Regions from separate parts of the Exiguobacterium sp. s70 genome, predicted to be linked through region 2. Evidence: a T-box and tRNA genes for the amino acid it is inferred to sense, from the RefSeq annotation. Region 2 holds a T-box; the other holds one or more tRNA genes.

Region 1 (12,094 bases), on a different contig from region 2:
TCGTCGTCATGCTCGGCGACAACGATGAATTCGTCACCACCGAGCCGGCCCGCATACTCGTTCGGCAACAAGGCGCCCCGCAGACGTTTACCGATATGTTGCAACAACTCGTCACCCATATGATGGCCGAACTGGTCGTTAATTTCTTTAAAACCGTCGAGGTCGGAGAACATGAGCGAGAACGGACGTCCTTCCGCGATCAGCCGTTCAATCTGTTCTTGCAGGGCGTAGCGGTTATGAAGCCCGGTCAGACTGTCATGGTTCGCTTGATAATAAATCTGTTCTTGTTGGACGATCATTTGCGTGATGTCCTTGACGATCGCATAGATGCCTTCGACTTCGCCGTCGATAATCATCGGAATGTTCATCAACTGCCACACCCGTTTCGCCCCGTCTTCGGTGACGACATCGACGTCGAGCGTCCGGGGGCGACCGTTCGTTAAATCGTGCAACACGGTCGCATAGGCGGACCGGTCTTTTTGTTCGATAATGTCTAAAATGTTGGAGCCAATCAACGTTTCCGTATCATGACCAAGCACCGAGCTGCCGGCCTCGTTCACAGACAATACTTCGCCATGGAGGTCGAACAAGAAAATCGGTTCGGCATGATAGGCGAATAGCGAGCGATACTGTTGTTCGCGGACCTCGAGTTCATGCGCCTTCGTCGTCACCGCGACTTCGAGGTCGGTATTGACGGTATGTAAACGGTGACTGATCAATGCGTTTTGTTTGGCGACGACGAACTGACGGATGAGCAGCAACAAGACGGCGTTCGCCGTCATCGAGTCGAGCACAGATGTGCCGAGCAGCCGATCCGAGGCGAGCATGAATAGCATGACGATCGCGCTATAGACGACGTAGTCGAACACGGAGTCATAGACGAGGGCATCTTCTCTCGATTCATCGAACACGTAGCTGATTGAAATGATAAAGATGCTACTCACTTGAAGCAGGTGCACCAACTCATGGCCGATGCCGTTGAAGATGAGCAATTGGTTCAAAATCGAGGCGGTCGTGAAGCCGAGAATGCCGATCAACAAGAGCACACGGAACGTTTGGCCGACCGAGGTGATGCGATTCAAGTACAGGAAGCCGAGCATCATGTAGAGACTAATCAACACCATCTGTTCTTCAAACCCGTTCAAGTGAGCCGCATAACGCCCACCGTCGTTCGAATAAATGAACAGATGCAACGCCCCGATCAACACGAAACTGAACAAGGCGAAAATGTCGAATGTTCGCAGTTTCAATGTCCGAATTTCAATCGATTGCGTGATGACAATCAGCGACATAATCAAATAAAAAAAGTTCTGAATGAACGGCATATGGTTGATTGCTGTCGATGTGCCAAAATGGTGTCCGACCAAATAAGCGATGAAGCAGACATTGCCGGCGCTAATCAGTAAATGTATGTAGCGTCGCATCCCACGATTTTGAAACACGGCCGTCGCGCTGAAGACGGTCGCGACGAGAGTGACCGCCGTGAAATAGACGAACAAACTCGTCTCCCTCAAGGCGTAAGGGGTGAACAGAATCAATAAAAGTCCGAGAAAAAAGGTCCCGACGAGCAAAGCGGGGACTGTTTGGCGCAACGAGTGGTTGGTCAACTCATGCACCTCCTTCTGTATATGTCTAAGAGGCTCACCATTATTATCGGATTGTTCATGCGTTTGTTACACAAAAAAATCGACAGCAACTCGCTGTCGATTAAAGTGTATACGAATGTTCTTTGAAGTTACCGACGACCGAATCGATTTCGGAGACGGTGACGAACGCTTCTGAATCAATCTCGGAGACGATTTGACGCAGTTTTGGAATTTCGTTGTTCTGGACGACGACATACAACATCTTCTTCGAGTCGTTCGAGTAACCGCCGGTCGCGTCCATAATCGTGACGCCGCGTTTCAAGTTCTGCTTGATGACGAGGTTGATTTCATCGGCTTTCTTACAGATGATGAAACACTGCTTCTGCGCCGAGAAGAACCGATGAATCGTCAACAACGTCCGCGACCGGACGAAACTGAGAACGAGCGCATACATGACCGCTTTAATGTCGAACGTGATGAACACGAGGATATAGACGATGATATCTTGTGTCAAAAAGATTTTCGGGAGTGATAAGTTCCGGTTGTTCGTATAAATGACTTTCCCGAGAATGTCGAGTCCTCCGGTCGAAGCGCCTGCGAACAACAGCAGGGCGAGCCCGAGGCCGGAAACAATCCCACTGAACACCGAGGCGACGAGCGGGTCATCGAGCGGTGTCGGCGGGATGAGCACGGGCAACGTGTCAATCAAGATGGATGATAAGACGACGACGAGGCCGGTCATGAGAATGAACCGTTTCCCCAGATATTTAATCCCGACGATGAAGAGCGGGATATTCAAGACGAGTTGCGTGAATCCAATCGGCGTGTTGAACAATTCATTGACGATCAACGTGATCCCGACGATACCCCCGGACCCGATTTCGTTTGGTTTGAGCAATAGACCGACAAAAATCGATTGTAGAATCGTTCCGGCGATGATGAACAAGGTCGTCTCGACGGCGATCCGTTTTCTAGTTTTTGCGTACATAGATAATGGCTAGGCGCCATACGCCCCCTTTGAAATAAACTCATTCAAGCGTACTCCGACGATGTCGGAATTTCAAGCGTCGAATGATTACAATTCATTATGGAAGCGGTCGATATCACTTGCGAGCTGTTCATGAACGTAATCGATGACTTGAGCGTCATCGAATAAGCCGAGCGGAGCGTCATCCGGAATCGCATCGAATGGGGATACGAAGTAGAGGACGGCGGCAACGAGGGCATGCTGTTTGTCTGGCTGCATCTCGAACTGGTCGTTATAGAGGGCGCGCAACATATTGAGCAACTGTTTCATTTGGAAGTAGAGCGTCAGTTCTTCTTCCCGTTCGATATTGCTAATCTCGCTTGACGCGACATCGACTGTCACTTTAGCGAGAGCGAGTTCACCTTGGACCAAGAGGTCACCCAATTTTTCTTTGTTGGTATAGTCCTCGGTCGCGCTTGTTAAAAAGTGTGTGTACGTCGTTTTCCAATCTGACATGTATATTCCTCCTTCTGTCTTCATCTACTAATATGCCCGTTTTTGCGATTTGGTTGCAACTTTTCCGAAAATTTAAGAAAATAGAAATAAGTGAAAAAGGAGGAACTGTACATATGTCTACTGTAACCATGCCGACCGAGGCAGAATTTGCCCGCTACGCTGAGCTTGCCGTCAAAAAAGGCGTCAACATTCAGCCGGGCCAACAGCTCGAAGTCCGAGCTGATATTAGCCAAGCACCGCTCGTCCGTCAAATCGTGAAAGCAGCTTACGCGGCTGGCGCGAAACAAGTGTATGTCAACTGGAGCGACGAAGAGACGACGAAAGTCCGTTACTTCAACGCCCCGGCGGATGCCTTCAAAGAATACCCGGAATGGCTCAAGGCACGCTTTGAACAATTGGCCGAAGAGAAGACAGCCTTCCTATCAATCGTCAGCGACGACCCGGACGCACTGAACGGCGTTGAGTCATCACGCATCGCGGACTCGAATCGTGCTGCCGGCGTGGCACTTGCCAAATGGCGTAAATACGTCATGAGCGACAACGTCAGCTGGTCAATCGTCGCTGGCGCTTCGGAAGCGTGGGCGAAGAAAGTCTTCCCAGACCGTGAAGACGCTGTACCGGCCCTTTGGAAAGCGATTTTCGAAGCGACGCGAATGGACCAAGCGGATGTCGTTGCGGCGTGGGATACGCACGACACATCGCTCCGTGAACGAGCGACATTACTCACGAATAAGAAGTATGCGAAGCTCCACTACAAGGCACCGGGCACGGAATTGACGATCGGCTTGCCGAAGAAGCACGTCTTCCTTGGCGGCGGCGGTCCGAACATCGACGGCGTCGATTTCATCGCCAACATGCCGACCGAAGAAGTGTTCACGCTCGCTGATAAAGATTCGGTCGAAGGACACGTCTCGAGCACGAAACCGCTCAGCTACAGCGGCAACTTGATTGATGGGTTCACGCTTTGGTTCGAAGGCGGGAAAGTCGTGAAGGCGGAAGCGAAACAAGGCCAACAGGCACTCGATGAGTTGTTGAACCTCGATGAAGGGGCGCGTCGTATCGGAGAAGTTGCGCTCGTGCCGGACGACTCACCAATCTCGAACTCGGGTCTCCTTTTCTATAACACGTTGTTCGACGAGAACGCATCATGCCACTTGGCGCTCGGACGCGCCTACTCGACATGTCTCGAAGGCGGACCGCAAATGTCAGCTGAAGAGCTCGCCGAGAACGGTGCGAACGACTCGATGACACACGTCGACTTCATGATCGGCTCGGCCGAGATGAACATCGACGGCGAACTCGAAGACGGTTCACGCGAAGCTATCATGCGTGACGGCAACTGGGTCATTTAATCAAGCAAGAGACGAATCCCTTCGTGGAATTCGTCTCTTTTTTATGTCAATTCATAGAGGAAGGCGAGGGCGTTCGGTAGCCGACGCCGCCACGCGATTTCATTATGGACGGCACCGGGCTCGACTTCATAGCGGAAGGCGATCCCTGTTCGTGCGACCGTCTCGACGAGTTTCGCGTTCGTATAGAGGTAATCCTCGGGCGTGATCGGTCCGCTCGTCTCGTTCGTCCCGATGTCCATATAGAGACGCGCCGTCACATCGGCCTGCTTCACATCCCGAATGAGGGAGTCGAGATTGGCCCAAGCGGCTGTCGAGAGCGAGCCGACGCGCCGGATGGACGGATAGGCCGTCATCATATAGAGCGAGATGACCCCGCCCATCGAGCTGCCCATCACGCCGACGTCGTCCGGGTCGGTCGCGTAGCGTTCATCAATCCACGGCTTCAACTCTTTCATGAGCCAGTCGGCGTAAGCCCGACCTCTCCCGCCGAGCGTGGGCCGTGTCTTGGCGAGTTCCGGCCCGATTCGGCGATATAGCATCTCATCCTCATAAAACGAATACTCATCGTAGCGGTCGAGCCAGTCCGGGGCACTCGCGATGGCGACGACCATGAGCGGCAATTGCAAGTCCTCGATGTGGCGGTCGATTGACCAACCTTCGCCGATCGTGGCGGTCTTGCCGTCGAACACGTTTTGACCGTCGTGCATATAGAGGACCGGGATTCGTTCGTCAGCCGACACGAAGTCGGGACGATAGACACGGACAATCCGCTTCCGGCCACGTATGGCCTCGGTCGGTAAGGTGAAGCTGAATTGGTCGAGCATATAAAGCGCTCCTTTCGCAGTCAACTGGTTTTAGTTTGCCGGGTGTGGACGAGAAATGCAATCGCGACACTTGACTACCTACCGTTCGTTAGGTAAAGTGATAATGAAGAAAGGGGTCGATGACGGATGAATACGAAACAACGAATCGAGCTGGCGGCACGGCGGCGCTTTGCGCTTGAAGGGTATGAAGGACTATCATTAGCGGCACTCGCCGAGGATGTTGGCATTAAGAAAGCGTCGCTATACGCCCATATCGAAGGAAAAGAGCAATTGTTCAAACAAGTCGTCGAGGACATGGCAGATCGTTACGATCGCGTCTGGCGAGAAGCGCGGGACGCCACTGAGGGCGCGGCACCGCTCGAACGGATCGAGGCCATCGTCGAGACGTTGATTCGCTTCTTTGAAGAAGAGGAGACATGGATGCTGACGAAGCGGATGTTGCTCGTCCCGCCGCCTGAATTGCGATTGTTCATCGAGACGACGCTCGGGTCGGTCGAGACGGACTTGCAAGCGTTTGAGAAAGAACAGTTTCGATTGGCGATGGAGCAAGGGGCGTTACCCGAACAGTCGCTCGAGGACGTTTACGATGCCTACTATTGTTTTCTCGACGGCGCGCTCATCTCACTCTTCACGCTCGAGACGAATCGCGTCAAGCGGCAACAGGCCGCATTCACCATCTATAAGAAAGGAGTCGGATGGACATGAAACAAGATCAAATGGCCTGGGTTTGGCTCATTCTAGCCGGCCTGCTTGAAATCGTCTGGGCCACGACGATGAAACTGTCGAACGGCTTCACGGTGCTCGGTCCGAGCGTGGTGACCGTTCTCTTATTAGTTGTGAGCTTTGGGTTGTTGGCGATGTCGTTCCGGACGTTACCGGCCGGGACCGGTTATGCAGTGTTCACCGGCATCGGGGCCGTCGGAACGGTCATCGTCGGTGCAGTCTTGTTCGATGAGGCGCTGACCGGCATGAAGCTCGTCTTTATCGCGACGCTCCTCATCGGTGTGATTGGACTGAAACAAGTGACAGGAGGAGAATCGGCATGAGTTGGGTATTTTTGATTGGCGCGGGTCTTGCCGAGATGATGGCGGTCTTTTGGATGGGAAAATCGAAAGGCTATCAGATTGTTAAATGGTCGATCTTGTCCGTCGGAACGTTTGCCTTAAGTTTTTATTTGTTGTCGCGCTCTCTCGAGACGCTCCCGCTCGGGCTGGCATATTCGATTTGGGTCGGGATTGGGGCGGCCGGCGGCGTCGTGCTCGGCATGCTGTATTTGAACGAATCGCGGGACCGGTGGCGTATCTTCTTCTTATTGCTTATTATCGGGAGTGTCATCGGATTAAAAGTTGTCGCGTGATCAGGATTAGCTTCGAATAAAAACGGGAATTGAATAGTTCAGACTGTGAACGAAAGGGGCGGGGACGATGAGTCATATCAAACTGCAATCCGAGCGTCTACGACTCGAACCTTACACGATTGCTGATTTTTATTTCGTGAAATCGCTACTCCAAGATCCGCGCGTGATGCGTTTCATTAGCCCGGATGGAAAGCCATATACGGATGAACAGACGATCGAATGGTTCGAGCGCCAGTTGGCCCGCTATCAGACGGGTCGTCAAACCGGGTTGCTCAAATTGATGTCGCATGAAAATGACGAGCCAATCGGTCATGCCGGCACGTTGCTCCATGAACTCGACGGCACGATTGAACTTGAAGTCGGATATTGGTTGGCGCCGAAGCATTGGCATATGGGCTACGGACGCGAGGCAGCGGCTCGTCTCATGCGTCATGCGTTCGAAGAAGGTGAGAAAGAGATCATTTCCTTGATTCATCCGGATAACGTCCCATCGCAACGGGTCGCGAAAGCGAACGGACTGCATTGGGATCGGGATACCGAATATCAAGGCATGCTCGTCTCGGTATATGCCGGTGATTTAGAACGGTTGTGCCGCCATATGAAACGGGAAGAAATGACGCGTTAAAAAAAGTAAAAAAAAGTTTTAAAAAACAGTTGCCAAGGCATTAGTTTCTTGATATATTAATAGTGTCCTTAAGAGAGGACACGACCTGATTCTGTAGCTCAGCTGGGAGAGCGCTACCTTGACAGGGTAGAGGTCGCTGGTTCGAGCCCAGTCAGAATCACTTGGGTGCCAAACCCGATGCGAAACCCATAGGAACGTGGGTTTCCGCGACGCCACTTCTTGCGAGAAGTGGCTTTTTTTTGTTTTTCTTTCAATTGACAGCCTACATAAACAGTTGGTATATTCCTCTCAATACATACAGAAACGGGGAATTATACGATGGTCTTAACCGGAACAATCGTCAACGCGGCGTTGATCGTGATTGGCACATTACTTGGACTCTTGTTTCACCGCATCCCCGAACGAATGAAAGAGACGGTCACCGCAGCCATCGGTCTCGCCGTCGTCTTGCTTGGCGTTCAAATGGGGATGAAAAGTGAGAACTTTTTAATCGTCATCGGCAGTCTCGTCATCGGGGCCGCACTCGGCGAATGGTGGAAGCTCGATGAGAAGTTGAACGAGGTCGGCTATCAATTGGAACGCCGCCTCGGGGGCAAGAGCAAGTCAAGTATCGCCGAGGGCTTCATCACGGCGACGCTCATCTTCGTCATTGGGGCGATGGCCGTCATCGGCGCGCTCGACAGCGGATTACGCGGGGATCATGACGTCCTCTATACGAAAGGATTGATTGACGGTTTCACGGCACTCGTCCTCAGCTCGACGCTCGGCATCGGGGTCATGTTCTCGGCTGTCCCGGTTCTCTTATACCAAGGGGCAATCGCCTTGCTCGCTATTCAAATCATGAAGTTCATCCCGGAGTCGCTCATGGATGACTTTATTTTAGAGATGACGGCGACCGGTGGTGTCATGATCGTCGCAATCGGTTTAAATTTGGTCGGCATCACGCGGATTCGCGTCGCGAACTTATTGCCGGGAATCTTGATGGTCGCGGTCATCGTCTCGATTTTACATATCGTCCAATAAAAAATCCGAGAGACGCGATGCGTTTCTCGGATTTTTTCAATTCTTCGGTTGTTCGACTTCTTCTCTCGCACTTTCGCGAAGGGCAGAAGCCATGACGTCTGCTAAATCGCGCGAGCGAAGCACACCGACACCGCGGTCGGTCGGACCGTCTGGCGCGGCCACGTCCGCAATCAAGTCGTTCGTCGGGCGTGTCTCGTGAAGCAACAGTTCAGCCGATCCTTTCATCGCCTGGGCGACGATTTGGCGCGCCGTCGCTTCATCGAAACCGGCATCGGTCAAGACGGGCGTCATCGAACCGACGATTTCATAAAAGAAAGCGGGACTGCATCCAGCGGCAGCCATGAAGGCGGACATCGTCTTCGCATCCGTCACGGCCGTCCGTCCGACGCGTTCAAACAGCGCCGTCGCGGTTTCGCGGACCGTATCATCGGTCTCTGGGCCGAACCAGAGTCCGGTCATGCCGCTCCGATAAGCGACTGGGGTATTCGGCATCGCGCAGACGGCAGGGAGACCTGACGCCTCTTCAATCTCGCTCGGTTCGATATGAGCTGCTACGGAGACGAGGAGCGGTGTGCTCCACGTTTTAGATTGCACGTAAGGAATGACCCCGTCCGGTTGCATCGCGAGGACGACGATGTCATACGCGTTGACATCCTCTTCGTCGACGATTTGCACGCCGAGCTCGGCCTGTAACGCTGTCAAACGTGTCCGATCACTCCGGTTCGTCATCGTGATTTGTTCAGGCGACACACCTGAGGCAAGCCATCCGCGTACGAGTGACTCACTCATCGATCCTGCACCTACCATTAAAATATTCATTCTCGTCACCTCTTCATATAGATTCGGTCGTATACATGTTGCTTATCATAACAAATGACGCAACAAATAGCGCCCATCGTGCTCAAATTGTAAAACAAAGGAAAAAAAGATGAGCGATTTGTCATTTGATTGTCGCATGCACCATAGATGACAAGCTGGCCCGGGCAAGCTATTATGGCAGTAATCAAACTGGAGGCGATGAGAGTGAAACGAGTGTTAGTGCGGGGGATTCAAGGGTATCAACGGTTCATCTCGCCGTTGAAACCGCCGACTTGCCGTTTTTATCCGACGTGTTCGCACTATGGAATCGAGGCGATTGAAAAGCATGGTGCCCTTAAAGGTGGGTATTTGACGACTCGCCGCTTAATGCGGTGCCAACCGTTTCATTCAGGCGGACTCGACTACGTGCCGGATGAATTTGATTGGCGCGCCCCTTTACAACGTGAAAAACCCCCTTCTCAGCGAGACGTCTAACCGGCGGCTCGCTGTTTTAGATACAGCTTAAAAATCAAATCGTTGTTTTATTACAATACTTTTGACAATCTTCTAAGTATTCTGAAAAAATAGAGGGGTACGATTACATAAGGGGAAGGGGAATTCAATATGAGTCAATCGTTCAGTGAACTCATCGGTACGATTTCGAACTTTGTGTGGGGACCACCGTTATTGATTTTGCTTGTGGGGACAGGCATCTACTTGACGGTACGGCTCGGGGGACTTCAAGTCACGAAGTTGCCGTACGCATTGAAGCTCGCGTTTTCTAAAAATCAAGACAAAACATCGAAAGGGGATATCAGTCACTTCCAAGCGCTCATGACGGCGCTCGCAGCAACCGTCGGTACGGGGAATATCGTCGGGGTTGCGACCGCGGTCGTGCTCGGTGGACCGGGGGCGATCGTCTGGATGTGGGTATCCGGATTTTTCGGTATGGCGACGAAATACGCCGAAGCTGTGCTCGCCGTTAAATATCGGGTGACCGATGAACGCGGACAAATGGCTGGGGGGCCGATGTATTACTTAGAACGTGGCTTGAAGCAACGTTGGCTCGCCGTCGCATTCGCAGGATTCGCCTCGCTCGCGGCATTTGGGATTGGAAACGGGGTGCAGACGAACTCGGTCGCGATGGCGCTCAAGACGACCTTTGACGTGCCGTTGTATGTCTCCGGTATCTTGATTATGATTTTCACAGGTGCGGTCATCTTGGGCGGTGTCAAATCAATCGGTCGCGTCGTCAGTTACTTCGTACCAGTCATGATCGTCTTTTATCTCGGCAGCGGATTGTTGATTATGGTGATGAACTATACGCTCATTCCGGATGCCATCGCCCTCATCTTCAGCAGCACGTTCAGTGCCGAAGCGATCGGTGGCGGAGCCATCGGGGCCGCCATTCGTTACGGTGTGGCGCGCGGCGTCTTCTCGAACGAGGCAGGTCTCGGTTCGGCGCCGATTGCCGCAGCGGCTGCTAAAACGGATATGCCGGGACGTCAGGCGCTCGTCTCGATGACGCAAGTGTTTCTCGATACGCTCATCGTCTGTTCTGTCACGGGAATCACGCTCGTCATGGGCGGTCAAATCGGATCGGGCCTCGAGGGTGTCGAATTGACGACGGCGACGTTCGAGCAATTCCTTGGACCGGCCGGCGGTTATATCGTGACGATCGGACTCGTCATGTTCGCCTATTCGACGGTGCTCGGCTGGTCATACTACGGGGAACGGTCGATTCATTACTTGTTCGGTCAAAAATCGATTCTTCCTTATCGGATTGCGTTCGTTCTCGTCGCCGGTCTCGGTGCGATGACGACGAACCTCAATTTGGTTTGGGCGCTCTCGGACGTGTTCAACGGCTTGATGGCCATCCCGAACTTGATTGGCTTACTGTTCTTGTCGGGTGTCGTCATTGCCGAGACGAAGCGATTCAATCAACAGCTCGAACTCGAAAATCGAAATCGAAAAGCTTCTTAAACCAATACGCCACCATCCTTACGGGGACGGTGGCGTATTGCGTTTGCGAACCTCTTCGAGCCGTGCTTGTTGAAGATGGTCGAACACTTTCGTGATGAAACCGACCATGATGCCGACACCCGTGATGACATAGCCGATCGTGAACACTTTGCCGATATCGGTCGTCGGGACAAAATCCCCATAGCCAATTGTCGTGAGTGTGACGACACTGAAATACAGGGCATCGAGCCAACGCATGTCTTCGAAGCGTGAGTAGAACAGTGTCCCGGAGAGGATGGTCAGGAAGGCGAGACTGAACAAGACTTGAAACTCCGCATCCTTCAAGCCACGCCAAATCCCACGGAACATGCGCCGGAACGTCAAGATGAAAGATAGCATTTCATTTCCTCCTTTCCCTATAGGTTTGTTCGCTAGGAACAGGGGAACATCCTTTATAGAAAAGATGGAGAGGATGATGACGATGACACGACCGATTCCGAAAGAGGAAGGGCTAGACCATAGTCTGGCGTTTCTGCGGGAAGGATACTTATACGTCCCGAACCGTCGGAAGAGCTTTCAATCCACTCTGTTTGAAACACGCTTGCTCGGCGAACGCGTCATCTGTCTCGGAGGCGGCGAGGCGGCAGCCTTGTTTTATGACGCGGACAAGTTCGTGCGCAAAGATGCGGCACCGAAACGGTTGCTGAAAACACTATTCGGTGAGGATGGTGTGCAGACGTTAGACGGCTCGGCCCATACACATCGCAAACAGATGTTCATGGCGCTCATGTTCCCACAAAATATCAAGCGGTTAACGAAGCTGGTCAGCCGGGAGTGGGAACGGGCGCTCGACGCGGCAGCTGACGAGACGGTGCTCTATGACACGGCGCAAGAAGTTCTCATGCGGGCCGTCTGTGAATGGGCCGGGGTCCCGCTCCATGAAAGCGAAGTAGCGCGTCGGACGGACGAGATGAAATTGTTATTTGAATCTGGGACTGCCCTCGGACCAAAACATGTTCGGGGGCGAGCGGCCCGCTCCTCGGCCGAGGCGTGGGTGCGTGGCATGGTCGAAGAAGTGCGGACG
Region 2 (12,094 bases):
ATTTGACGGTGATGAGGTCAGAGAATGCTGCATTCTTATAATCATTACAAGATTCAAGTCCCGTATTCTTTTTACCGCACATGATGTTAATTGTTCCCGTTAAAAGACGCGTACCTTCATCGAACTTCAAATTGTGAACATCAGAAGTTGGAATCACTACAGTCAATCCTTGTGGGATTTTCTCCTCGACCTTGACTGCCCACTCTACATACTTATAGGAATTGATATTCGGTCCTTTTTCAAAATCAAGAATGTTATTCAATGACAAGTCATACGTCAAATCAAAACTGTCACCGATGAGCACAGCTTCCGGCGTGACAGTCCGAATCGCCTCATCCTCAATCTTTGTTTGGAAAACAATGCCCTGATTGTTACCGTTACTACCTCCATTACCTTTCCCGTTGCCTCTACCGTTATTCGCAAACGTTGACGTATATGCGAACAACAATAAGACCATCCCTATTACTATGAGGAACCCGTACTTGGATCTTAGCTGCCTCTTCATCGTTGTGCCTCCAGTCGGTTTGTCATCACACTTCTTCAGTTAATTCATACCCCTTTTTCTTCCTGTTCACAAGCGGTTTTTTTCAAACTTTGGAAATAGGTTCTGACTTCACTGATAAAGTAGAGCGACCCGGTCACGACGAGCGTCTCCGATTTCGGTACTTTCACCCACGCGGCCAACCACTTCTGCCAGTCCACGTAACGGGCACCGTCCGCAATCAGACTGTCCTTCGTTCGTGTACGCGGAAAATCGAACGTCGTCTCATAGACGCCCGCCACTGTCTGGAGCGACGCGACCATCGCCTCCCGGTCCTTATCGGCAAGAATGGCGGCAAGGACGGTCACGTCACGCTCAAGTTTCAGCTGTTCGACGAGTGCGGCGACGCCTTCCGCGTTATGCGCCCCGTCGAGCACGATACGAGGCTGTCTCGAAATCAGCTCGTAACGCCCCGGATGTTGCGCCGATTCGAGTCCTGCTTGAATCGCCTCTGTTCTCCAGCCGAGATGGCGCGCGACGGCGACAGCACACGCTCCGTTATACGCTTGATGGTGTCCGGTCAATCCGAGTGTCACCGGAGGCATCCCATCATACGTGACGACCGTGTCGGCCCCATCCTCTACGAATGAGACGAGCGGCGTGACGTCGTGAATCGGCGCATCCATCGTCTCCCCTTGTTGTTCGAGCAACTCAATCAACCGCTTCTCCGTCAAGCTATGGAACATCGGCACACCCGACTTCATGATACCGAACTTCTCGAGGGCAATCTCTTCGAGCGTGTCGCCGAGAATCCCTTGATGATCATGTCCAATCGACGTCACGATGGTCGCGAGCGGCTTCTGCAACACGTTCGTCGAGTCGAGACGTCCTCCGAGCCCGACTTCCCAAATGACGAGGTCAGGCTGTTGCTCATGGAAATAGAGCCACGCCATGACCGTCAGCAGCTCGAACTCCGTCAACGTCTCCGGTGACGAGCTCGCACAGTCACGGACCCGGTTGGCGATTTGGACGAGGTCCTCTTCTCGAATCGGTTCCCCGTTCAACATGATTCGCTCCTCGAACTGGATGATGTATGGCGAGATGAACGTCCCGACGTTCAAGCCCTGTTTCATCGCCATGGCCCGCAAGAAGGCGACCGTCGACCCTTTCCCGTTCGTCCCCGCCACGTGAATCGACGGTAACTCCTTGATTTGTAGCGCGTTCAGCATCCACTCGATTCGTTTCAAGCCCGGCTTAATCCCGAACCGTAGCTGGCCATGTAGCCAATCAAATACATCTTGTCTCGTCTCCATCTTCCATCACTCCCGTTTTCACACTTCCCTCTCATCTTACCAAAATTCGCGAAGCGCTACGCACGGAATCGGCTGTGCTATACTCGAGGCGAAGAAGGGGGAATCACCATGACAACCAATTGGAACTTCGAGGCGACCTACCTCGATCTCCGTGACATCTTTTACGACCGGGGACCGGTCCATCCGGTCGACAAGCCCGAGCTCGTGCTTTGGAACGAACCACTCGCCGAGACACTCGGCCTCGACGCCGAGGTACGCCAAGACATCTCGCTCTTCGCTGGGAATCGCCAGACGGACACGTCGTTCTCGCAAGCGTATGCCGGCCACCAGTTCGGCCATTTCACAATGCTCGGTGACGGACGAGCACTCGTGCTCGGGGAACATGTCGCCCCGAACGGAAAGCGTTTCGATGTTCAATTGAAAGGCTCAGGTCCGACCGAGTATTCGCGTGGCGGTGATGGACGGGCCGCCGTTGGACCGATGGTGCGCGAATTCCTCATCAGTGAGGCGATGCACGCCCTCGGCATCCCGACGAACCGGACGCTCGCCGTCGTCACGACCGGTGAGCCGATCATGCGTCGAGGACCGAAGCATGGTGCCATCTTGACGCGCGTCGCGGCGAGCCACTTACGCGTCGGTACGTTCCAATACGCCGCTGCGGCCGGCTCGATTGATGACGTCATCGCTCTCGCCGACTATGCAATTCAGCGCCACGACCCTGATCTTGAAGGACAGCCGAATCGCTATGAACAGTTCCTCGGCCGCGTCATCACCCGCCAAGCGAAGCTCATCGCGGATTGGCAACTCGTCGGATTCATCCACGGCGTCATGAACACGGATAACACGTTCATCAGCGGTGAAGGTCTTGATTACGGACCATGTGCATTCATGGATACGTATCACCCGAACACCGTCTTCAGCTCCATCGACCGTGAGGGACGCTACGCCTATGCGAATCAGCCGTATATCGGGTCGTGGAACCTGGCCCGCCTCGCCGAGACGCTGTTGCCGCTCCTCGCTGACACACAAGAGGCCGCCGTCGATATCGCCAACAAATTGTTGAACGACTACACGGAAACGTATAAAGAGGCATACTTTACTGGCCTCGCCCATAAAATCGGGCTCTACGTCCGAAAAGATGGCGACGATGAACTGACGGACGAGTTGCTCCGGCTCATGATGGAGTCTGAGGCTGACTTCACGAACACGTTCCGCGCGCTCACACTCGGCGACACAAATTCGCTTGCCTTTGCTAAGCAAGATGATGGCAAGGCGTGGCTGTCCGCTTGGCAAAAACGCCTCGGAGAGCAAGGTCTCCCGGATGAGGACGTCATCCGGCTCATGCGTCAGCATAACCCGGCCGTCATTCCTCGCAACCATCATGTCGAGGCCGCCCTCACAGCAGCCGAGCGCGGCGACTTCGGTCCGACGCAAGTACTGCTCGACGTATTGCGGAAGCCTTACGATTATGAAGCCGACTATGGACGCTATGTCTCACCAGGACCACCACGGACGTATCCGTATCAGACGTTTTGTGGCACGTGAACCATTCTGCTTCGGCAGGATGGTTTTTTTGGAACCTTTTTCATTTTCGATCGTAAAGTGGATAACATCACTTTTAGGAGGTTCAACATGCTTCTACTCACTTCACTCATTGCGTTAGGGTTTGCCTGCTTGATGTCAATCGAGCTATTGCAAGGACCATTCATAGATGACTGGGCCTGGCTAATGCCTGCCTTTTTCTTTGCTGTTTCCTTTTCCACCTTGATGAGACATTTGAATAACCTTGAATGGAATGAATCGAAATGAAGATGACTATCTTGCTCATGGCAATCATCGTCTTATCCACGTCCTATCTCGTCTACAGTTTTTATCTGTCATTTACGGGTCAGCCGATTCAGCCGCAAGTAACTGGACTCGCAATCGGCGTCCTGCTCACGTCCTCGTATTTCGTGACAACCGGTCGTCTTCCGTTTTGGACAGAACCGGAGGAAGAAGACGTATGAAGGTTCTTTATTCCGTCTTGGTAGGATTCGGAAGCATCCTTTATGTCGTCTATACCATGCATCTATTCCGCATTGGTTATCCTCAACCGCTCCTCTTGCATGTTTTGTTTGCCGCCACTGTATTTGGCATAATCTACATCGAACGCAAACGAAACCCCGAACATCGATGACGATGCTCGGGGTTGTTCTTTTCTATAGACTCATAGTCCGAAATGAATCATGTCCTTCTTGTCTACTTGGGCTTGTGTGATTTTGGAAATAAGTCGATTCAGTTGTTCCGACTCATGCGTGTACATCATCGCTTTGACGACTTGATAGAACAGCGCCAGTGACTCATATGGAATGAGCGTGATCCCGCATTCGTCTAATCCGAATCCAGGACGGTCATAGGAGTGGAAATACGTGCGCATCTCGTTCAGCTCCTCGATAAACTCATCCACCCACTCCCCATCCACCGAGACACAATCGAAGTGTTCAGGTGTATACGTATCATATGATGATTGACGATTTGTTGAATCCAATACACCGAATTCGTGCGTGTATGGCATGGCCATCCCTCCCTGTAAAAATATGTACACTTTAAATACCTTCATCGACTTAACCAAGTTTCGACCTACGTTCCTAACACGCATTCTCAATGAGAGTCTATGTAACGAATGGCAATGTATAATTATTTTCTTAGTCCGTTAAATCCCAAAATGAACCAAGTCTTTGCCTTCGCGTTCGGCTTGAATGATGAGACTCGCCAAATCGCTCAACTCTTCTGAACGATGGAATACACGTGACTGCGTGACGATGTCATAAAACATCGATAACGATTCGTTTGGGATGAGGGTAATTCCGTAATAATCCAGCCCGAGATCAGGACGATGATACGAATGAAAATAGGTCCGCATAATCGAGCACGCTTCCATAAGCTCTTGGATAAAATCATCATCAACCTCAGTGTAGCCATTATAATCTGGATTACGTGTAGGTGCTTTCAATGTTCGTTCCCATAAATCAAATTCGTGCACTGGCAAATTAGAACTCATCCTTTCGCCTGCTTCAATTTATTCTTTAATTGGAAAATCCACCGACCACGCCTCCGGTAGCGAGTCCGAAAGGTCGAGCAACACCTCTTCCGACACATTGCCCGTCACGACGATGAGCTTGCCCTGGTCTACGTAAAACAAGCCGTTCCCTTCCGGTTGATTCAAGCGATACCGCTCATTTGAATCGTCTCGCCGGTCAATCAATTCTCCGTCGGCCACACTGGACGCATCGGTCACTAAAATCGTGATGCATTGCGTCTCATCATACAACGTCCACATCTCCACCGGCCGCTCGAGCTGACTCATCTCGAAGTTGGCGACAAACAGCTCTTCTTCAGGCAAGTCCAACCCGTGTCGGACTTTTTCGGCCGCCTCGGGAATCGTAAAGTTTTGAATCCCGTGCAACCCCCACTCCTCGTCCCGTGAATAGTTGAACACGCCGAACGAATCGTCGCGGTTTGGTAACTTAATGGCGATGAGCCCGAGATCATCGATGACCGTCTCATAGAACACACCGTCTCTCGCTGGTCGCTCGGACGTACCATCTGTATATTGAAGTGTGTATTGGGCCGTGACCGCATCAACTAGTCGAACGGTCCCTTTTGGCACGTCCTCAATCATCGAGCCGAACACTTCTTTGTCCGTCGTTACGGGAATATCCTTGGAAGACGTCTCTTCTGCACTTTCATTAATTGTCACTCCTGATTCCGACGGTTCAATCGGTTCAGCTCGTTCCGCCACACACCCACTCAATCCCATCACAGCCAAACCTAACATCATTCCGATTCGTCTCATGTCACGCCACCTTTGTTTCGTCTCCTCTCCTAAATTCCACCAAACGACAAAAAAACCTTCTTTGGAGAACAGGTCTCCAAAGAAGGTTGATTCATTATTTACGCAACTCTTCCAAACGCGCACGGACTGCGTCACGTTTGTCGAGGTAGTCTTTCTCTTTCGCCTTCTCTTCGTCGATGACGTGAGCCGGTGCCTTGCCAGTGAAGCCTGGGTTGCCGAGTTTCTTCTGAACGCGCTCGACTTCCTTCTCGTACTTCGCCACTTCTTTTTCAAGACGGGCGATTTCTTCCTCAAAGTTGATGAGGTCAGCGAGTGGGATGAACAGTTCCGCACCCGTCATGATGGCTGACATCGACTTATCAGGAGCCGTCAAGCCACGTCCGATTTCGAGCTCGGTCGCGTTCGTGAACTTGCCGATTGTCGTTTCGTTCGCGCTCAAGTAATCTTGTGTCGCCTCATCCGACGTCGAGATGAAGAGCTGAATCGGTTTCGACATTGGGGCGTTCACTTCCGAACGGATGTTACGGACCGAACGGATGACGTTCATGACCGCTTCGAACGCTGGTACCGAGTCCGCGAAGTGGAGCTCGTCGCGGCGTGTCGGGTAGCTCGCACGGACAATCGAGTCGCCTTCGTGCGGCAAGTGCTGCCAGATTTCCTCTGTGAGGAACGGCATGAACGGATGCATGAGACGCATGATTGAGTCGAGCGTGTACGCGAGCACTGAACGCGTCGTCGCTTTCGCAGCCTCGTCCTCACCGTAGAGCGTGAGTTTCGCCATCTCGATGTACCAGTTACAGAACTCTTCCCAGATGAAGTTGTACAAGTAACGGCCGGCTTCGCCGAACTCATACTTGTCGACGAGACGTGTCACTTGGTCGATTGTGTCGTTCAAGCGAGTGAGAATCCACTTGTCAGCGAGCGTCTTCTCACCTGACAAATCGATCTCCTCATACTTCATGCCGTCCATGTTCATAAGGGCGAAACGGCTCGCGTTCCAAATCTTGTTCGCGAAGTTCCATGTCGATTCGATTTTCTCCCAATAGAAACGAAGGTCGTTCCCTGGTGTCGATCCCGTAAGGAGGAACCAGCGGAGCGAGTCCGCGCCGTATTGGTCGATGACTTCCATCGGGTCGACGCCGTTACCGAGCGACTTCGACATCTTGCGGCCTTCCGAGTCGCGGATGAGACCGTGGATGAGCACGTCGTTGAACGGCTGCTTCCCAGTGAACTCAAGCGATTGGAAAATCATGCGAGATACCCAGAAGAAGATGATGTCGTAACCCGTGACGAGCGCGCTCGTCGGGAAGTAACGTTTGAAGTCTGCCGAGTCCGTATCCGGCCAGCCCATCGTCGAGAACGGCCAAAGCGCTGACGAGAACCATGTGTCGAGCACGTCTTCATCTTGATGCCAGTTCTCACTATCCGCCGGTGCTTCTTTACCTACATAAATCTCACCTGTCTCATTGTGGTACCAAGCCGGGATGCGGTGACCCCACCAGAGTTGGCGGCTGATACACCAATCACGGATGTTCTCCATCCAACGGAGGTATGTGCCTTCGAACCGCTCTGGGACGAAGTTGACTTTCGTATCGTCATGTCCTTGCGCTTCGAGCGCTGCTTTCGCGAGCGGCTCCATGTCGACGAACCACTGTTTCGAAAGATAAGGCTCGATGACTGCGCCTGAACGTTCCGAGTGACCGACCGAGTGCGTGTGTGGCTCAATCTTGACGAGCGTGCCGTCTGCTTCTAGGTCTTTGACGAGTTGCTTGCGGCATTCGAAACGGTCGAGCCCTTCGTACTTGCCAGCATTCTCGTTCATCTTGCCGCCTTCGTCCATGACGAGGATGCGCGGGAGCTCGTGGCGGTTCCCGATCTCGAAGTCGTTCGGGTCGTGCGCCGGTGTGATCTTGACGCAACCTGTACCGAACTCCATGTCGACGTAGTCGTCAGCGACGATCGGAATCTCGCGGTTCATGACCGGAAGCATGATCGTCTTGCCGACGAGGTGCGCGTAACGCTCATCTTTCGGGTTAACGGCAACGGCCGTATCGCCGAGCATCGTCTCCGGACGTGTCGTCGCGATCTCGATGTGGCCCGAGCCGTCCGCAAGCGGATACTTCATGTGGTAGAATGCGCCTTCGACTTCTTGATAAATAACTTCAATATCGGAGACGGCCGTCTTTTGTGCCGGGTCCCAGTTGACGATATACTCGCCACGGTAAATCAAGCCTTTCTCATAGAGACGAACGAACACTTCCTGGACCGCTTTCGAGAGTCCTTCGTCGAGCGTGAAGCGCTCACGTGAGTAATCGAGACCGAGGCCAAGTTTTGACCACTGGGCACGGATCGTGTCGGCGTACTCGTCTTTCCATTCCCACGTCTTCTCGAGGAACTTTTCGCGTCCGAGGTCATAACGCATGATGCCGTCCTCACGGAGCTTCTGTTCGACTTTCGCTTGCGTCGCGATCCCGGCGTGGTCCATCCCTGGGAGCCAGAGGACGTCATAGCCTTGCATGCGCTTGAGGCGCGTCAGCAAATCTTGGAGCGTCGTGTCCCACGCGTGTCCGAGGTGAAGTTTCCCTGTTACGTTCGGTGGCGGGATGACAATCGTGTAAGGCTGTTTTGAATCGTCCTCGTCTGCTTTGAATACGTCGTTCTCTAACCAGTAGTCATACCATTTCGCTTCCGTCGCACTTGGATCGTACTTCGTCGGCATGGTGATTTCGTTTGTCTCGTTGGTCATATGCCCAACCTCCTCTAATAATGTGGACAAAAAAACGGCTACTCTCGTCCTTAACGCTAAGGACGAAAGAAGCCGTATCTTCCGCGGTACCACCTTAGTTCGCCACTTGTGGCGCCCTCAAAATCGAATAACGGTCGATGGACCGGACCTTCCTACTTCGTTCAAAAGGTCAGCTCCGAGGCGACTTCCGCACCATCCTTCGCGGCCTCGCACCAAGCGGCCGCGTCTCTGAAAAAGGATGTTGTTGGCGTACTATTCCTCATCGTAGCTTTTAATCGTATCTGTTAAACAATTGTAGCGACAGAAGATGGTTCCGTCAAGATTACAATGAAAACTCTTGTTGCAGCTCTTTGAACGTCGCGTCGACCGCTGCGAGCGTCAAGTCGATATCTTCGTCCGTATGCACGGTCGAGAGGAACAATCCTTCGAACTGTGACGGTGGCAAGAACACGCCGCGCGCCGCCATCTTCTGATAGTAAGCACGGAACAAGTCGAGGTTCGCCGTCTTCGCCTTCTCGAAGTTCGTCACTTTCTCGTTCGTGAAGAAGAATCCGAACATCGAGCCGGCCCGGTTCGTGTCGTGCGGGATGTTATACTTCTCGGCTGCTTTCGTATAGCCTTCGGCAAGACGGTCCGCTTTGCGTTCGAACTCAGCATAGTGCTCAGGCTTGAGTTGCGACAACGTCGTATAGCCGGCGATCATCGCGAGTGGGTTACCCGAGAGCGTCCCTGCCTGGTAAATCGGTCCTTGCGGCGCGATTTGTTCCATAATCTCGCGTTTCCCGCCATAGGCACCGACCGGTAGGCCGCCGCCGATGACTTTCCCGAGGCACGTCAAGTCCGGCGTCACGCCGAAGTAGCCTTGGGCACAGTTATAGCCGACCCGGAATCCGGTCATGACCTCGTCAAAGATGAGAAGCGAACCGTATTGTTCCGTGATTTCGCGGAGTCCTTCGAGGAATCCAGGTTGCGGTGGTACGAAGCCCATGTTGCCGGCCGCCGGTTCGACGATGACACCAGCGATATCGTCGCCGAACTTCTCGAAGGCGATGCGGAGGGCATCCAAATCGTTATATGGCACCGTGAGCGTCTGGCTCGCCAAGTCTTTTGGTACGCCCGGCGAGTCCGGGAGACCGAGTGTCGCGACACCTGATCCGGCTTTGATGAGGAGCGAGTCGCCGTGACCGTGATAGCAGCCTTCGAACTTCAAGATTTTCGTCTTGCCCGTGTAACCGCGTGCGAGGCGGAGTGCCGCCATCGTCGCTTCCGTACCCGAGTTGACCATGCGCACCATCTCGATTGATGGGACGCGCTCGATGACGAGCTCGGCCATTTTTGTTTCGAGCTCGGTCGGTGTCCCGAACGTCCAGCCTTTCTCGGCTTGCTCTTGAATCGCCTTCGTGACGACAGGGTCGCGGTGGCCGAGGATGAGTGGTCCCCATGAGAGGACGTAATCGATATATTCGTTGCCATCGATATCGTAGACGCGTGAGCCTTCACCGCGTTCAGCGAAGATTGGCGTCATGCCGACTGATTTATAGGCACGGACCGGGCTGTTCACCCCGCCCGGCATGAGCGGACGTGCTTGTTCGAACGCCGCTTCTGAGCGTGTTTGTTTGTAGGTCATGCGTAGTCTCCTTCCAAATAGCGACAGACGTCTTTTGCGAAATATGTGACGATGAGGTCCGCACCGGCCCGTTTGAAGCCGACCATCGTCTCCATGACGATGCGTTGCTCATCGACCCAGTCGTTCAAAGCAGCCGCTTTGACCATGGCGTACTCTCCGCTCACGTTATACGCCACGATCGGCATATCGAGCGAATCGCGCATGTCACGGATGATGTCCATGAACGCGAGCGCTGGTTTGACGATCATGAAGTCGGCGCCTTGCTCGACGTCCGATTGTGATTCGCGGAACGCTTCACGGCGGTTGGCCGGGTCCATCTGATAGCCTTTGCGGTCGCCTTCACCAGGTGCCGATTGCGCTGCGTCACGGAACGGTCCGTAGTACGCCGATGCGTACTTGACGCCGTAACTCATGATCGGGATATGGTTGAAACCGTTTTGGTCGAGTCCTTCACGGATCGCGGCGACGAAGCCGTCCATCATCGAGCTCGGCGCGATGATGTCAGCGCCTGCTTGTGCTTGCGTGATGGCCGTCTGGACGTGAAGTGGTAGCGACGCGTCGTTATCGACGTCACCGTTCTTCACGATGCCACAGTGGCCTGTCGACGTATATTCACAGAGGCACGTGTCGGCGATGACCGTGAGCTGTGGTGCCCACGCTTTCACTTTACGGATCGCTTCTTGGACGATGCCGTGGTCATGATACGCTTCCGTACCTTCCGGGTCTTTATGTTCAGGTACGCCGAACAAGAGCACCGATTGAATACCGAGGTCGACGATCTCGTTGATCTCGTCCTCGAGACGGTCGAGCGAGAAGTTGAAGACGCCCGGCATCGAGCTGACTTCGCGTTTAATGTCTGTCCCTTCGATGATGAAGAGCGGGTAAATCAAATCTTCTTTCCGAACATGATTTTCACGTACGAGTGCACGCATTGACTTCGATGAACGAAGACGACGATGACGGTCAAACTGGTTCATGAAAAATCCTCCCCTATACACTGTATTAATGCATCCATAGTATAACACTCAGGCACTCGGACCGGTAACGTCGACACTTCCCGGACGGCGCGCTCGGTCACTTCACCGATGGCGTACCACGTCCCGTGGAAATGGTCGAGATATGGCGTGAGCGCCCGGACGGCGGACGGGCTGAGCACGAGGAGCGCCTCGATTCCTTCGAGCGCCTCGACTTCCGTCTCTGTCAGTTCACGGCCAATCGTCTCATAGACGACCCAGTCGTGGACGTTTTCGAGTTGCGTCATATGCGCCGTGTTCGCCAAGTCGCCCCGGGCGAACAAGACGACCTCGTCTGCTTTTACGACAGTTGCAAGGTCATGGAACAACGACTCGCCCGTAAACGTCTCCGGCATGAGCGCGACGGTGAATCCAACGGCCTCGAGTGCTTGTTTCGTTTTCTCGCCGACGGCCGCGACTTTGACGTCACGCGGGACGTCACAAAGCGCCGGTACCGCCGTCTGGCTCGTCACGACGAGCCAATCGAATCGGCTGATTGGCATCTGGTTGTGCGTCAATCTCGTCTCGATGAGCGGGACGTGATGAACGGAAAGACCGCTCGCGGTGAGCCGGGCTCGCTGCGAAGCGGTCAGTCGTTTTGTCCCTGTGTACCAGACGTCACGCATTGACCGAGGCGAGAATTTCGCGCCCGCCGCGTCCGAGCAAATCGTCTGCTACGTCTTTCCCGAGTGCGACCGCGTCTGACGACGTCTTCGTCACACGGAGCACTTCTTTGCCGTCGACCGAGGCGATGAGGCCTGTGAGTGTCACGTCGTCGCCATCGACCGTCGCATAACCGCCGACCGGTACGTGGCAGCTGCCTTCGATTGCCTTGAGGAACGTCCGCTCCGCTGTTGCGGCTTTCGCCGTCACGTCGTCATGGAGCAATTGTAGAATTGCCGTCACTTCAGCGTCGTCCTTCCGGCTTTCGATGGCAAGTACGCCTTGTCCGACGGCTGGGACCATCATATCGGCGTCAAGCGCTTCGAAGTCGACGCGGTCCGTCCAACCCATGCGCTCGAGCCCGGCTTTAGCGAGCAAGATAGCGTTGAAGTTTTCTGTCTCGAGTTTTTTGAGGC

What was found. A T-box is a leader RNA that pairs with one kind of tRNA and senses whether it is charged. The one in region 2 lies ahead of KNP84_RS05745 (valine--tRNA ligase), so its partner is inferred to be a tRNA-Val.
Region 1: it has a tRNA-Val gene. The T-box ahead of KNP84_RS05745 (valine--tRNA ligase) is inferred to sense a tRNA for this amino acid. The anticodon was not compared.

Annotation. Positions count from the first base shown of each region.
Region 1 is NZ_JACSLV010000005.1:71,807-83,900, forward strand. It holds gene KNP84_RS11790 (putative bifunctional diguanylate cyclase/phosphodiesterase) at 1-1,607, opposite strand, end outside; gene KNP84_RS11795 (YitT family protein) at 1,708-2,574, opposite strand; gene KNP84_RS11800 (YkvA family protein) at 2,662-3,069, opposite strand; gene KNP84_RS11805 (aminopeptidase) at 3,183-4,421, shown strand; gene KNP84_RS11810 (alpha/beta hydrolase) at 4,463-5,245, opposite strand; gene KNP84_RS11815 (TetR/AcrR family transcriptional regulator) at 5,372-5,950, shown strand; gene KNP84_RS11820 (DMT family transporter) at 5,962-6,291, shown strand; gene KNP84_RS11825 (DMT family transporter) at 6,288-6,602, shown strand; gene KNP84_RS11830 (GNAT family N-acetyltransferase) at 6,670-7,227, shown strand; tRNA gene KNP84_RS11835 (tRNA-Val) at 7,315-7,387, shown strand; gene KNP84_RS11840 (DUF554 domain-containing protein) at 7,546-8,250, shown strand; gene KNP84_RS11845 (pyrroline-5-carboxylate reductase family protein) at 8,287-9,069, opposite strand; gene yidD (membrane protein insertion efficiency factor YidD) at 9,268-9,543, shown strand; gene KNP84_RS11855 (alanine/glycine:cation symporter family protein) at 9,673-11,031, shown strand; gene KNP84_RS11860 (potassium channel family protein) at 11,050-11,409, opposite strand; gene cypC (CYP152 family fatty-acid peroxygenase CypC) at 11,483-12,094, shown strand, end outside.
Region 2 is NZ_JACSLV010000002.1:206,332-218,425, reverse strand. It holds gene KNP84_RS05785 (hypothetical protein) at 1-457, opposite strand, end outside; gene KNP84_RS05780 (bifunctional folylpolyglutamate synthase/dihydrofolate synthase) at 550-1,794, opposite strand; gene KNP84_RS05775 (protein adenylyltransferase SelO) at 1,903-3,339, shown strand; gene KNP84_RS05770 (hypothetical protein) at 3,427-3,603, shown strand; gene KNP84_RS05765 (hypothetical protein) at 3,600-3,800, shown strand; gene KNP84_RS05760 (hypothetical protein) at 4,001-4,348, opposite strand; gene KNP84_RS05755 (hypothetical protein) at 4,487-4,834, opposite strand; gene KNP84_RS05750 (hypothetical protein) at 4,853-5,629, opposite strand; gene KNP84_RS05745 (valine--tRNA ligase) at 5,724-8,375, opposite strand; T-box leader at 8,431-8,650, opposite strand; gene hemL (glutamate-1-semialdehyde 2,1-aminomutase) at 8,698-10,002, opposite strand; gene hemB (porphobilinogen synthase) at 9,999-10,979, opposite strand; gene KNP84_RS05730 (uroporphyrinogen-III synthase) at 10,976-11,641, opposite strand; gene hemC (hydroxymethylbilane synthase) at 11,634-12,094, opposite strand, start outside.